DNA from 2 places in the Streptomyces sp. NPDC022910 genome. Region 1 is predicted to be linked to the other one. Evidence: riboswitches for the same ligand, from Rfam matches in the RefSeq annotation. Region 1 holds a riboswitch; the other holds the start of a gene.
The links. Region 1 has a riboswitch for cyclic di-AMP ahead of ACZ3TS_RS00725 (C40 family peptidase). Riboswitches for the same ligand answer to the same signal wherever they lie in the genome.
Positions count from the first base shown of each region.

Region 1 (7,113 bases):
CGACCAGGTCCGTACGGGCCTCGTTGACGTGCGGCGCCGAGGCGGAACCACAGACACCGGCGCTCCCGTGGGACCCGCATCCGGCGCCTTCTCCGGACCCGCAGCCGTCGCCCCCGTGGGACCCGCAGCCACCTGCCGCCCGGTGCTGGGGCAGCGTCACCTGGTCCGTGCCCTCCACCTCGAACCCGGCGTCCGCGATCATCTCCAGGTCCGCCCTGCCCGCCTGGCCCTCGCTGGTCAGGTAGTCGCCCAGGAAGACGGAGTTGGCCAGGTGCAGGGCCAGCGGCTGCAGCGTACGGAGGTGGACCTCCCGGCCGCCCGCGATGCGCACCTCCACGTCCGGGCACACGAACCGCACCATGGCGAGGACCCGCAGACACCGCTGCGGGGTCAGGTTCCACTCCTGGGCGAGCGGGGTTCCTTCGAACGGGATCAGGAAGTTCACCGGAACGGAGTCCGGGTCGAGCTCTCGCAGCGAGAAGACGACGTCGACCAGGTCCTGATCGCTCTCGCCCATGCCCGCGATCAGTCCGGAGCAGGCCGACAGGCCGGCGGCGTGCGCCTTATGCACCGTGTCGACCCGGTCGGCGTAGGTGTGCGTGGTGGTGATGTCCCCGTAGGTCGCCTCGGACGTGTTGAGGTTGTGGTTGTAGGCGTCGGCGCCCGCGGTGCGCAGCCGCTCAGCCTGGCCGTCGGAGAGCAGACCGAGGCAGGCGCACACCTCGACGCCCTCGTTCTGCTCCTTGATGGTCCTGATGGTGTCCGAGACCCGGTCCACGTCCCGGTCGGTGGGCCCGCGGCCGCTCGCCACCAGGCAGACCCGCTTCGCCCCGCCCGCGACTCCCGCCGCCGCGGCGTCGGAGGCTTCGTCCGGCTTGAGCCAGGTGTACTTCAGGATGTCGGCCTTCGAACCGAGCCGCTGGGAACAGTAGGAACAGTCCTCGGGGCACAGGCCGGACTTCAGGTTGACGAGATAGTTGAGTTTCACCCGTCGGCCGAACCAGTGGCGGCGTACCTTGCCGGCCGCGGCCACCACATCGAGCACGTCGTCGTCGGAAGTGGCGAGGACGGCCAGAGCTTCCTCGCGGGTCGGCAGTTCGCGCCGCAGCCCCTTGTCCACCAGCGTGTTCAGCAGGTCCATGAGAGCCGATCCTGTCCTACGGGAGCGTCCTGGGCCAAGGAGAGTTCGCACAACAGACACCGTTCGACGTGTGGGTATTGCCACACCCTGGGCGGCTGGTCGTCCCGCTAGTGTCTGTGCACTGCCTACAAAAGCCCGGAGGAGCCATGGCGTTCGGCTGGATCGACGAGCAGGCGCGGGCGCGCCGCCGGGCCGGACTCGTCCGCACCCTGCGCCCCCGAGCCGCCGACTCCCCGCTCCTCGACCTCGCGAGCAACGACTACCTGGGCCTGGCCCGCCATCCCGAGATCGCCGAGGGCGCTGCGGAGGCGGCCCGTCTGTGGGGCGGCGGCTCGACCGGTTCACGGCTCGTCACCGGCACCACCGAACTGCACAGGGAACTGGAGTGCGAACTGGCTGACTTCTGCGGCTTCGAGGCGGCTCTCGTCTTCTCCTCCGGTTACACGGCCAACCTCGCGGCGGTCACCGCGCTGGCACCGCACGGCTCGCTGGTCGTCTCCGACGCGGGCAACCACGCCTCGCTCATCGACGGCTGCCGGCTCGCGCGCGGCACCACCCAGGTCGTCGCGCACGCCGACCCCGAGGCGGTCCGCAAGGCGCTCGACACTCACCGCGGACCCGCCGTCGCGGTCTCCGACACGGTGTTCTCCGTGGACGGCGACGCCGCCCCCTTGGGCGAACTGGCATCTGTGTGCCGTGCGTTCGAGGCCGGGCTCATCGTCGACGACGCGCACGGGCTCGGCGTCCTCGGGGCCGGTGGCCGTGGCGCCCCGTACGCGGCGGGCCTCGCGGGCGCGCCGGACGTGGTGGTGACGGTGACGCTGTCGAAGTCGCTGGGCAGCCAGGGCGGCGCCGTCCTCGGTCCGGCGCGTGTGATCGACCATCTGGTGAACGCGGCCCGGACCTTCATCTTCGACACCGGGCTCGCCCCGGCGGCGGCGGGCGCGGCTCTCGCGGCGCTGCGTCTGCTGCGCCGCGAGCCGGAGCGCGCCGCTCGGGCCCGCACGGTGGCGACGGCCCTGCACGCCCGCCTCACGGCCGAGGGCCATGAGGCGGTGCGGCCGGACGCCGCCGTGGTCTCCGTGCGGGCACCCTCCCCGGAACAGGCCCTACGGTGGGCGGCCGACTGCCGGGCGGCGGGGGTCGCCGTCGGCTGCTTCCGTCCGCCGTCGGTGCCCGACGGCATCTCACGGCTGCGTCTGACCGCTCGCGCCGACCTCACCGAGTGGCAGGTCGAGCGCGCCGTACGCGTGATCGGCGAGACGCGACCGTGAGTCGGCGAAACGGCCGTGCATCGCGCGTCGTACGGATGATCGCACCGACCGGTGCGATGTGGTGGAGGAGTAACCGCTACAGGAGCGACTCGGAAATCGGCTCGAAATTGGCCGATTTACGACCTGGTCGCACGAACGTGATCAGCTCAGTCCGGTCAGGAACTCCTCCCAGGCCTCGGGAGTGAAGAGCAGGGCGGGTCCGGTCACGTTCTTCGAGTCGCGCACCGCCACCAGTCCGGACCAGGGCCCCGGGCCCGGTCGGGCGGTCTCGACGCAGTTGTTCATTCCGGTACTGCGGCTGCTGCGCAGCCACCGCGCACCGTGCAGGGAGGTACTGGAAGGGACGTGCCGAGGCAGTGCTGACATGGTGCCTCCTTATGCGTCGCCGGCCAACGCGGCGATGTAATCCAACGTGTCCTCGGGTGAAAGGGCGTGGACCTGAAGGGCGTTGAAGGCCTCGCTGTAGGCCTGAAGGTCTTCTTTCCGCTCGAGGTAGAGGCTACTCGTCAAGTGGTCGAGAACGACCACATCCAGATCGGACCTGCTCGGAAATGAGAAGATAACGAAAGGTCCGGTAACGCCGATGTGTGCCCCGGCGGCGAACGGAAGGAGCTGGAGCCGCACCTGGGGCAGTCTGGCCGCGTGCAGCAGCCGCTTCAGCTGACGCGCCATGACCTCCGGCCCGCCGACCTCCCGGCGCAGCACCGCCTCGTCCAGGACGGCGCTCAGTTCCAGCGGCGGATCGGCGCGCAGCACGTCCTGCCGGGCCAGGCGCACCTCCACCAGGGCATCCAGCTTGTCGTCCTCCAGGGTGCCGACGGCGGCCCGGGTCACGGCCCGGGCGTACTCGGGCGTCTGCAGTAGACCCGGCACCACAGAGGTCTCCAGTGTGCGCATCCCGCTCGCCTGGGACTCCAGACTGATGAAATCGCGGTAGGTCGGCGGCAGCACCCCGCGGTACGCGTGCCACCAGTTCTGCCGCCCGCCGCCGTCCTCCGAGCCCGCAAGCACGAGCAGCAGTTCCCGCAGTTCGGCGTCCTTGACGCCGTAGGCGTCCAGCAGTAGACGTACGTCCGCCGGTTTGACCCCGCTGGCGCCCGTCTCGATCCGGCTCACCTTCGACTGGTGCCAGCCGACGAGGGTGGCCGCCTCACCGCTCGTGAGTCCCGCCCGGGCGCGCAGAGCGCGCAATTCGGCACCGAGTTTGCGGCGGCGTACCGCTGGTCCGTACTGCATGGCCGACTCCTTCCGCACGGCGCGCGGTTTTCACGGCGACGCTAGAGGATGGGCCCGGGTGCTGCCCAAATACGGTCGGTCGTCGGAGAGTTCACCGCTTCGAGCGACAGATATATGCATATCTCGGGGGATCGCACCCGACAGGGCCCCGGTGATGGCAGTCTGGCGCGCAGCACCAAGTCCGGGACCGTTACTCGAACCAACCGCTCCGTGTCGGACTCCGGTCCCGTGGGAAAGGGACGACGTCGCCATGGCAGACCATCAGGAAGCCTCCGTCACTCTGCCGAGCGATCCCGCCTCGGTCTCCGCCGCCAGAAAATACGTCTCAGGCGTCCTCACCGAATGGGGTATGCCGAGCGACGCCGAAGTCGCCGACGCCGTGCGACTGATCGTTTCGGAACTCGCCACCAACGCCGTGCAGCACACCTTCGGGCAGTCACCCACGTTCACGGTCGACATCGCGCTCGACCGGGACGAGTTACTGCGCATCGGTGTCACCGACAGCCACCCGCGCTTCCCCAAACGGCTGCCCGCGGCCGTACAACAGGACAACGGCCGCGGGATGGTGATCATCCGTTGGCTCGCCGCGGAGAACGGCGGCACGCTGAGCGTGCGGCCCACCCGCGAGGGCGGCAAGACGGTCGCCATCGAACTGCCGTGGGCCACGCCGGTGGAGTCGGTCACGGCGGGCGGTCAGCAAGAGCCTTGAAGCCGCGGCTGACCGCGTCCGCGCCCGCTCCGGCTCGTCCGGCACTTCCGGCCGAGGCGCGCCCGCACCCGCCCGTCGGCCGCGGACCACACAGACGCCCCTAGGGAGTCACCGGGAGCCATCCGGCGGTTCCCGGTCTCCCGCTCGTTCTGGAGCCTGAGGTGCTGTGGCGACGGCCCGCTGGACCATCCGGGGCATGAAGCGCCACAGGCCGACGCAGACCAGGAAGGTTCCCGTACCGGCGGCGACACCGGCGACGCGGCCGAGGGACACGTCCACCACGAGCAGTACCGACCCGGTGAACGCCAGGGTCAGCACCAGCAGCCCGAGCGCGGCCAGGCGGGACGAGATCCGCACGATGGCGGGCTTGAGGTTCTGCTGGAAGAGCGCGCGGTGCAGCGCGGCGGGAGCCGTGAACAGGGCCGCGGCCAGCACGGACAGCAGGAGCGTGGTGACGTACGTGACACGCTGGACGGTGTCGAGGGACGGAAAGCGCGGGGTGAACGCCAGGGTCAGCAGGAAGGCGAAGAGGATCTGCACCCCGGTCTGGGTGACGCGCAGTTCCTGCAACAGCTCGGCGAAGTTGCGGTCGGCGCGCTCCAGGGGTGTCTCGTGCCGTGCCTGGGGAGGAGGTCGGTCCGCCATGGTGAACGAGTAACCATTCCGGCCCGCCTCACGCCTCGGTGGGGGTGACGGCGTACGAGCCGTCACCCCACCGGACGGGTCAGCTGACCCGTCCGTACCAGACGCTCTTCGTCCAGATCTTCTGGAGCCTGACCACGTCTCCGGTCTTCGGCGAGTGCCAGATCTTTCCCTTCCCGGCGTAGATGCCGACGTGGTAGACGTACCGGCCCGAGTGGAAGAACACCAGGTCTCCCGCCCTGCGATGGGACGCGGAAATGTGGTGCGTCTTGTTGTACTGCGCCGCGGCCGTGCGGGGCAGTTTCTTGCCCGCCTTCTTGAACGCGTAGAGCGTGAGCCCCGAGCAGTCGAAGCGGCGCGGCCCGGTGGCGCCGTACTTGTAGGGGGATCCCTTCTTGGACGCCGCGATCTGCAGCGCCTTCGTCGCCGGAGTCGCGGCGGTCGCGTCGGTGGCGAGGCCGGGGGCCGCGATGCCGCCGCCGACGGCGGCAAGGGTGAGGGCCGAGGCCGTGCCGGCCCGGGTCAGCAGCGACGGGACACGATTGAGCGCAGTCATGCGCAACCCTTCGTCAGCCGCCTGTGAAGGATGACCTGTCGGATTCGGACTGGCGAAGTAGCCCGGCCGCTCGCGCGGCTTCACCCCAAGGACCGCCCGGATCTCTCCGGTGGCCCGCCTTGCTGGGTCCTCCACTCCTGCCGATCCACTCCTGTCGACCGGTCATCCGGGCGGCGGCAGGATTCGGCGTCCGCCCGGACCGCCCCGCCGCGGTGGCGGGGGCTTGTCGTCAGGAAGGGATCTTCACGCACCGATGTCCGAAAATCACAATGGAACCGGGGGTTTGTGGCATTACTCACCACTCACCCGTTCGGATGGACAGCCGTCCGTTCGGGGGGTGTTGAGGGGCTTGACGAGGCTCGGACCTGCACCGGAGCACGTCATTCCGGCCTGGGACCGGGCGTGTTGCGCATGATTTCCGGGCCCACGGACGGAGGAGCGTCTACTCCGACCGCGGGTCCCCCGTTTGGATCGTTTGTGTCGCGGTGGACGGGGAAGGCCCGATGCCGGAGGGCCGGACCGCCCCAACGTCCCTGTCGCTGTGGGTTGGTCACTACTCGTCAGAGTGCCGGAGGTACCGTGACGCGGGCGGCGCGGCGTTCGCCGTCGAGGACGCGGAGGGCGCGGGCGAGGGTGGGGCCGTGCAGTTCGTTCTCCCCGCGCTGGTGCATCAGCGTCAGCGCCTCGCGCAGGGCTGTTGCCTTGCTCACCAGGGCCTGGGCAGCTCTCAGTCCGCGATACGTGTCTCCGGAGTGCGCCGGGTTGATGCGGCCGAGCAGGTCGACCACGTCGAGGTAACGGTCGATCAACTCGGCCTCGGCGCGGGTCAGCGCGGGCAACGGGGGCAGTTCGGGCGGCAGCATCGGCGGCTCACCTCGCGCCCGGCGCGGTGCGCGACGCCTTGCGGCTCGGGATGATGCGGTCGACGAGTCCGTACTCCACCGCAGCCGGCGCGTCGAGGATCTTGTCCCGCTCGATGTCGGCGGCGATCCGCTCCGGGCTCTGCCCGGTGTGCCGGGCGAGCATCTCCTCCAGTCGCCTGCGGGTGCGTGTCAGTTCCTCGGCCTGGATGGCCAGGTCGGTGGCCTGCCCCTGGATGGGCTCCGGCAGGGACGGCTGGTGGATCAGCACCCGCGCTCCTGGCAGCGCGAACCGCTTGCCCGGTGTGCCCCCGGCGAGCAGGACGGCCGCGGCGGAAGCCGCCTGGCCGAGGCAGATCGTCTCCACGTCGCAACCGACGTACTGCATCGTGTCGTAGACGGCGGTCATCGCGCTGAACGTGCCGCCAGGGGAGTTGATGTACAGCGAGATGTCCCGGTCCGGGTCCAGGTACTCGAGGTGCATGAACTGCGCCATCACGTCGTTGGCCGAGGTGTCGTCGATCGGCGTCCCGAGGAACACGATCCGCTCGTCCAGCAGCTTGGCGTACGGGTCAAGGGTCCGCTGTCCGTAGCCGGTGCGTTCGGTGAACTCGGGCAGGACGTAGCGGGCGGACGGTCGGTTCATGGGCACGCGCCTCCTCGGAATCGCTCCTGTAAAAAATGTACAGGACGTA
Region 1 is NZ_JBVHHL010000001.1:131,276-138,388, forward strand. Features, by position in the region: gene bioB (biotin synthase BioB) at 1-1,141, opposite strand, end outside; gene ACZ3TS_RS00700 (8-amino-7-oxononanoate synthase) at 1,288-2,415, shown strand; gene ACZ3TS_RS00705 (DUF397 domain-containing protein) at 2,557-2,781, opposite strand; gene ACZ3TS_RS00710 (helix-turn-helix domain-containing protein) at 2,791-3,651, opposite strand; gene ACZ3TS_RS00715 (ATP-binding protein) at 3,902-4,360, shown strand; gene ACZ3TS_RS00720 (DUF6328 family protein) at 4,469-5,005, opposite strand; gene ACZ3TS_RS00725 (C40 family peptidase) at 5,085-5,558, opposite strand; cyclic di-AMP (ydaO/yuaA leader) riboswitch at 5,562-5,757, opposite strand; gene ACZ3TS_RS00730 (hypothetical protein) at 6,119-6,421, opposite strand; gene ACZ3TS_RS00735 (ATP-dependent Clp protease proteolytic subunit) at 6,429-7,064, opposite strand.

Region 2 (7,113 bases), on a different contig from region 1:
CCTGACCACCGGCTCGCTGTCCGTGAACGGCGAGCGTGGCTTCCGCGACGGCTTCGCGCCGCTGCTGCCCGACACGGCGATCCCGCTCGGCGATCTCGACACCCTGGCCCGGGAACTGAGGAAGGGGGACGTGGCGGCCCTCATCGTCGAGCCGATCCAGGGCAAGGGTGTCCACGAGGCGCCTCCCGGTTATCTCCGGGCCGCCCAGGAGCTGCTGCACCGGCACAAGGCGCTGCTGATCGCGGACGAGGTGCAGACCGGCCTCGGCCGGACCGGGGACTTCTACGCCTACCAGCACGAGAGCGGCGTCGAACCCGACCTGGTGTGTGTGGCGAAGGCACTCTCCGGCGGATATGTGCCCGTCGGCGCCACTTTGGGCAAGGAGTGGATCTTCAAGAAGGTCTACTCGTCCATGGACCGGGTGCTCGTGCACTCGGCGAGCTTCGGATCCAACGCGCAGGCGATGGCGGCCGGGCTCGCCGTCCTGTCCGTCATGGAGAACGAGCAGGTCGTCGCGAACGCGCGTGCCGTCGGAGAGCAGCTGAAGTCCCGACTGGCGGCACTCGTCGACAAGTACGAGCTGCTCAGCGACGTACGCGGCCGGGGCCTGATGATCGGTGTCGAGTTCGGCAGGCCCACCTCGCTGAAGCTGCGCAGCCGGTGGACCATGCTCCAGGCGGCCCGCAAGGGTCTGTTCGCACAGATGGTGGTGGTCCCGCTGCTGCAACGGCACCGAATCCTCACCCAGGTCTCCGGTGACCACCTGGAGGTGATCAAGCTGATCCCGCCGCTGATCATCGGTGAACAGGACGTCGACCGGTTCGTGGAGGCCTTCACCGCCGTCATGGACGACGCGCACAGTGGCAGCGGTCTGATGTGGGACTTCGGCAAGACACTGATCAAGCAGGCGGTGGCACACCGCTAGCCAAGGCCGAGAGGCTTTGCCTCTGAGGCAAGAAAGTTGCCATAGAGGCAAAGCTGCGGCTGAATGGGGAGCATGAGCTCTCCCCAGAACGAGTCCCGGACGGGCGAGGATCTGCCGGTCGTCGCGCCGCAGCTGCGTGCGCTGCGCCGCCGTGCCTCGCTCACCCTGGAGGCGGCGGCCCGTACCGCCGGGCTCTCCGCCGCGCACCTCTCACGGCTCGAGACCGGGCAGCGCCAGCCCTCGCTGCCTGTGCTGCTCACGCTCGCCCGCATCTACGGTACGACGGTCTCCGAACTGCTCGGCGAGACCGTCGCCGACCGGGACGCGGTCGTCCGCGCCCCCGACATGGAGCCGACCCGGGCGGGCGGCTGGACGTACTGGCAGGCCGGCGCACCAGGCCGCGGCATGCAGACCCTTCGCGTCCACATCCCGCACGGCACGCAGGGCGACATCGTACGCGTCCATCCCGGTGAGGAGTGGCTGTACGTCCTGAGCGGGCGGCTGCGGCTGCGGCTGGGCGACACCGCGCATGTGCTCGCGGTCGGTGACAGCGCGCACTTCGACTCCCTGACCCCGCACCGCCTCGCGGCCGCCGACCACGGCGGCACCGAGCTGCTCTTCGTCCACACCCTGTTGCAGAGCCCGACCGCCACGCTCTGCCTCGGTCCCATCCCAGGAGAAACACCATGAGCGAGCAACCGGAGACCGGCCCCAAGCGCAGGGTGATGGAGGAGAAGTTCCCCCGGGCCCTGTGGATCCGCCTGATCATCTACATCGCCGTCGGCCACCTCTTCGCCGCCTTCATCTATCTGCTGTTCGAGGTGGGCGCCAAGTAGGAAGGGCCCCGGTCCGGCGGCCGGGAGCGGGCGCGTTCAGTCCAGCAGTCGCGCGCGCAGCCGCTCCCGCAGCGCCGGCGTGATTCCGAGCCCCTGCTCCAGGTAGGCGTCGACGCCGCCCCAGGTCTCCTCGACGGTCTCGATCGCAGCCGCCAGATACTCGGCGCGCGCGTCGAACAACGGGCTGAGGAGCTCCATCACCTCGGGGGAGTACGTGTCGGGCGACGAACCGTTGCGGTGCACCTTGTACCGGCGGTGCGTGGCATTGGACTCCAGGTAGTCCGCGACGATCGCCTCGCGCTCGACCCCGAGGGCCAGGAGCGTCACGGCGATCGACAGACCCGCGCGGTCCTTGCCCGCGGCGCAGTGCATCAGTGCGGGCACGCTGTCCTCGGACAGTGCGCGCAGTACCTGGGAATGCTCGGCCGTGCGCTGCTTGATGATCGTGCGGTACGAGGCGACCATGCGGCCCGCGGCCTTGCCGTCCGCCAGGAGGGTGCGCAGCTGCTCCAGATCGCCGTCGCGGACCATCTTCCAGAACTCGGCGCCGTCCGCCGGGTCGGTCAGTGGAAGGTTGACGTTCCGCACGCCCGGCAGCTCGACGTCCGGCCCCTCCAGCTGCTTGTCCGCCCCGTTGCGGAAGTCGAAGATCGTGTGCAGGCCGAGGGAGGCGAGGAACGCCGCGTCCTTCTCCGTCGCGTGCGCGAGGTGGCCGCTGCGGAAGATCACTCCCTGCCGCACGCGCCGTCCGTCCACGGTCGGCAGACCGCCCACGTCACGGAAGTTGCGCACCCCGGTCAGCTCGGGCTCGGTAGACGGGACCTGCTGCGTCACGGGGGCTCCTCCCATCCGTCCGACGGCGCTGCTCGCCGACGGGCCGCGCTTCGACCATACGACATGGGTTCATCAGGCAATCATCGGATACCGCGCGCTGTGCTGAACTCGGGCTGAAGACGTTGCCCCCGAGGCTGGTCACCCCCGATGATGTCGGTGCCTGATCGCACCTGTTCGGATCTGTGGGGGCTTGATGTTGGAAATCGGCGCTGACCGTCGTACCTGGCTGCTGTCGGGGCCCGCGAGCAGTTACGCCCTGCGGCTCACCGACGGCGATGAACTGCTGCATCTGCACTGGGGCCCGCGCATCGCGCTTCCCGACGCCGAGGCGCTCGCCGCCCTGCCCGCACCCCGGTACTGGCCCTTCGAGTCCCCGCTCGACGGCCACGAGGAGTACCCGGTCGAGGGCGGCCCCCGCTTCGTGCGCCCCGCCCTGTCCGTCCGTACGCAGGAGCGCCGCGGCACCGAGTGGACGTTCGAGGCGTACGAGGCCGACGGCGACGAGCTGCGGCTGCGGTTCAGCGACGCAGGGCTCCTCACCACCCTCCACTACCGGATGCGCGGAGACGTCGTCGAGCGCTGGGTGACCCTCGCCAACGACGGCCCCGCCCCCGTCGAACTGCTCCGTGCCGACTCCGCGACCTGGACCCTGCCCGAGCGCGAGGGCTGGCGGCTGTCGCAGCTGCACGGCCGCTGGGCGGCCGAGTCCCGGCTCGTGCGGTCCGACCTCACATACGGTGAGAAGGTCATCGGCAGCCGCCGCGGCCACACGGGACACCAGCACCTGCCCTGGGTGGCGCTCGACTCGGAGGCGACCGAGGAGCACGGCGAGGTCTACGGCTGCGCGCTCGCCTGGTCGGGCAGCTGGCGGATCGCGGTGGCCCAGCTCCCGGACGCGCGCGTGCAGATCACCGGCGGGGCCGGGTACGACGACTCCGGCCTGCTGCGCCTGGCGGCCGGGGAGACGTACACCACGCCCGTCTTCGCGGGGCTGTGGAGCGACGGCGGATTCGGCGGCGCGAGCCGTGCCTGGCACGCGTACCAGCGGGCGTACGTCATCCCGGACGCCGACCGGGACCGGCCCGTGCTCTACAACTCCTGGGAGGCCACCGAGTTCGACATCTCCGAGGAGCAGCAGGAGGCGCTCGCGCGGCGGGCGGCGGAGATCGGGGTCGAGCTGTTCGTCGTCGACGACGGCTGGTTCGGCGCCCGCACCAGCGACCGCGCCGGGCTCGGCGACTGGCTGCCCAACCCCGACCGCTTCCCGTCCGGCCTCAAGCCGCTCGCCGACTTCGTGCACGGCCTCGGCATGCAGTTCGGCATCTGGGTCGAACCCGAGATGGTCAACCCCGACAGCGACCTCTACCGCGCTCACCCTGACTGGGTGCAGTACCAGAGTGGGCGAAAGCGGACGGAATTCCGCAATCAACTCGTGCTGAACCTCGCCCGCGAGGACGTCCAGGAGTATCTGTGGGAGCGGCTGGACGGGCTCCTCTCCAGCGCCCCGATCGACTATGTGAAGTGGGACTTCAACCGCTGCTTCACCGACGCCGGCTGGCCCGGGGACCCGTACCCGCAGCGGCTCTGGGTGGACCATGTGCGGGCCCTGTACGCCTTGTTGGACCGCCTGCGGGCCGCGCACCCCAAAGTCGCCTTCGAGTCCTGCTCGGGTGGTGGCGGGCGGGTCGACCTCGGTGTCATGAGCCGTACGGACGAGGTGTGGACTTCAGACAACACCGATCCGCTCGACCGGCTCGCCATCCAGCACGGTTTCAGTCAGATCCATCCGGCCCGGGTCATGGCCGCCTGGGTCACGGACAGCCCGAACACCCAGCTGAACGGGCGAGTCAGCTCGCTGCGCTTCCGGTTCGTGAGTTCCATGGCGGGGGTGCTGGGCGTCGGGGGAGACCTCACGACGTGGACCGACGAGGAGTTGGCGGAGGCCGGCGACTGGGTCGGTCTCTACAAGGAGATCCGCCCCGTCGTCCAGCGCGGCGACCTCTACCGACTGCGGCCGCCGAGGGGCGGGTTGAGCGCTGTCCAGTATGTTCACGGTGACGAGACGGTCGTCCTCGCGTGGCTCCAGGCGCAGCACTACGGCGAGCCGGTCGCCCCGCTGCGGCTGCGCGGCCTCGACCCGGCGGCGACGTATGAATGCCGTGAAACGGGCGAAGTGCACCGGGGTGCCGTGCTGTTGCATCACGGGCTGCCGACCAGCCTGCACGGCGACTTCGATGCGACGGTTATCCGGCTGCGTCGCATCTGAGTGTTCTGCCCGAATTGGAGCCTTCATTCCAACTCGCTCTGGAATGAGGGCTCCTGAAATTACAGCACGTGAGCAGGGTCATAACCGTGACGTACGGTTGTCGCCATGTTCACGTAATTCGGGCGCTTTTCAGGGGGATTGAGAGCGGCTCGCAATCCCGTATCGACGGAGGGTGACGGGGAATTCCCCCAAGGATCAAGAGAAATCCGAGCGCCGGGAACCGGCCGGTTGTGGCCGCGTGTCCCGGTCGCTTACGTTCCCCCTCGATCCGGGTGGAACGCCTAATCCTGCCGCCGCCCGGGGCCCGCATACTCACCCGTGCCCGGCAGGAGCGGGGGACCCACAGGTACGTCGCCTGTTCCGGTCTCCGGAACGGCTAGGGGTAAAGCCGCGCGCAATCGCGGCCGGACATCTCCAGTCCGCACCCGACAGCTCACCTCGCAGGCGCAGGAGAGGAATTCGCCATGCCCGCGAAGGGTAAGCACCGCCGTCCCAAGTCCCGGCGTTTCACCCGTTCCATCGCCGTCGCCGGAACCGGCGGCGCCACGCTCGCGCTGCCGTTGATGGGGGCGAACGGCGCCCATGCCGCCACCCCGACGGCATCCGCTGCCGAGAAGGCCGCCACCTCCGTTCCGGTCGCCGCCGAAAAGAGCGGCGCCCGGGCGAACGGCGCCAGGATCTACACGGTGCAGGCCGACGACTGGCTCGCGAAGATCGCTGACGAGCAGCACGTCAGCGGCGGATGGCAGAAGCTCTACGAGGACAACCGCTCCGTGGTCGGCTCCGACCCGTCGCTGATCCACCCGGGTCTGAAGCTGGCACTCCGCGGTGACCGCGCCGCGTCGCAGACGACCGACCCGTCCGCCACCGAGTCCGAAGCCTCCGCGCCCAGCACCACGACGGCAACCAAGCCCACCACCACCGCGACCGGCTACACCCTGCCGGTCGCGGCCGCCGCCATCGGCACCGGCTACCACGCCGCGGGCAGCATGTGGTCCAGCGGATACCACACCGGCGTGGACTTCATCGCCCCGACCGGCACCAGCCTCAAGGCCATCGCCGCGGGGACGGTCGTCTCGGCCGGCTGGAGCGGTGCGTACGGCAACCAGGTCGTCATCAAGCTCGCCGACGGCTACTACGCGCAGTACGCCCACCTGTCGCAGATCTCCGTCGCCGGGGGCCAGGCCGTGACCCCGGGTCAGCAGATAGGCTTGTCCGGCGCGACCGGCAACGTCACCGGACCGCACCTGCACTTCGAGATCCGCACGACCCCGGACTACGGCTCCGACGTGGACCCGGTCGCCTACCTGCGCTCCCACGGCCTGAGTGTCGGCTGACGCCGTCGGCCGCCCGCCGCCTTCGGGAGGCCGGACCCCCGTTCCCGGGGGTCCGGCCTCCGGCGTTGCCGTTCCGCCGCGCCGGCCCCACGTCCGGTGGCTCACCCGAACACCCCTGATCGGAGGGTTATTCCGGATCGGATCGCATTCGGCGAGTGGTTTATCTCACCGTCCGTCAACCCTTTCCTACGGTCGCGTAGCTCACATCCCAAGGTGAATCATGGGCCGACGTGGCAGACGATTCGAAGAATGACAACAGATCAGTGATCGGGTCGTACGTAGCGGTGGGGGACAGCTTCACCGAGGGCGTCGGCGACCCCGGCCCCGACGGGCAGTTCGTCGGCTGGGCCGACCGGTTCGCGGTGCTCCTCGCCGACCGGCGTCCCGAAGGCGACTTCAAGTACACGAACCTTGCCGTGCGCGGCAAACTGCTGGACCAGATCGTCGCGGACCAGCTTCCGAAGGCCATCGAACTCGCGCCGGACATGGTCTCGTTCTGCGCGGGCGGCAACGACATCATCCGGCCGGGCACCGACCCCGACGAGGTCGCCGAGCGCTTCGAGCGGGCCGTCGCCGACCTCACCTCCGTCGTCGGCACCGTGCTGGTGACGACCGGCTTCGACACCCGTGGCGTCCCTGTCCTCAAGCATCTGCGCGGGAAGATCGCCACCTACAACGGGCACGTCCGGGCGATCGCCGACCGGTACGGCTGCCCGGTCCTCGATCTGTGGTCGCTGAAGACCGTGCAGGACCGGCGCGCCTGGGACGGTGACCGTCTCCACCTCTCGCCCGAGGGCCACACCCGGGTCGCCCTGAGGGCGGGCCAGGTGCTCGGCATCGAGGTACCGGCCGACCCGGACCAGCCGTGGCCGCCGCTGCCGCCGCGCGGCACGCTGGAGGTGCGGCGCGACGACA
Region 2 is NZ_JBVHHL010000032.1:71,203-78,315, reverse strand. Features, by position in the region: gene ACZ3TS_RS27115 (aspartate aminotransferase family protein) at 1-925, shown strand, start outside; gene ACZ3TS_RS27110 (helix-turn-helix domain-containing protein) at 998-1,615, shown strand; gene ACZ3TS_RS27105 (DUF6126 family protein) at 1,651-1,761, shown strand; gene ACZ3TS_RS27100 (tyrosine-protein phosphatase) at 1,798-2,595, opposite strand; gene ACZ3TS_RS27095 (alpha-galactosidase) at 2,789-4,861, shown strand; cyclic di-AMP (ydaO/yuaA leader) riboswitch at 5,165-5,321, shown strand; gene ACZ3TS_RS27090 (M23 family metallopeptidase) at 5,326-6,198, shown strand; gene ACZ3TS_RS27085 (SGNH/GDSL hydrolase family protein) at 6,462-7,113, shown strand, end outside.
Region 2: another riboswitch for cyclic di-AMP. It lies ahead of ACZ3TS_RS27090 (M23 family metallopeptidase); the one in region 1 lies ahead of ACZ3TS_RS00725 (C40 family peptidase).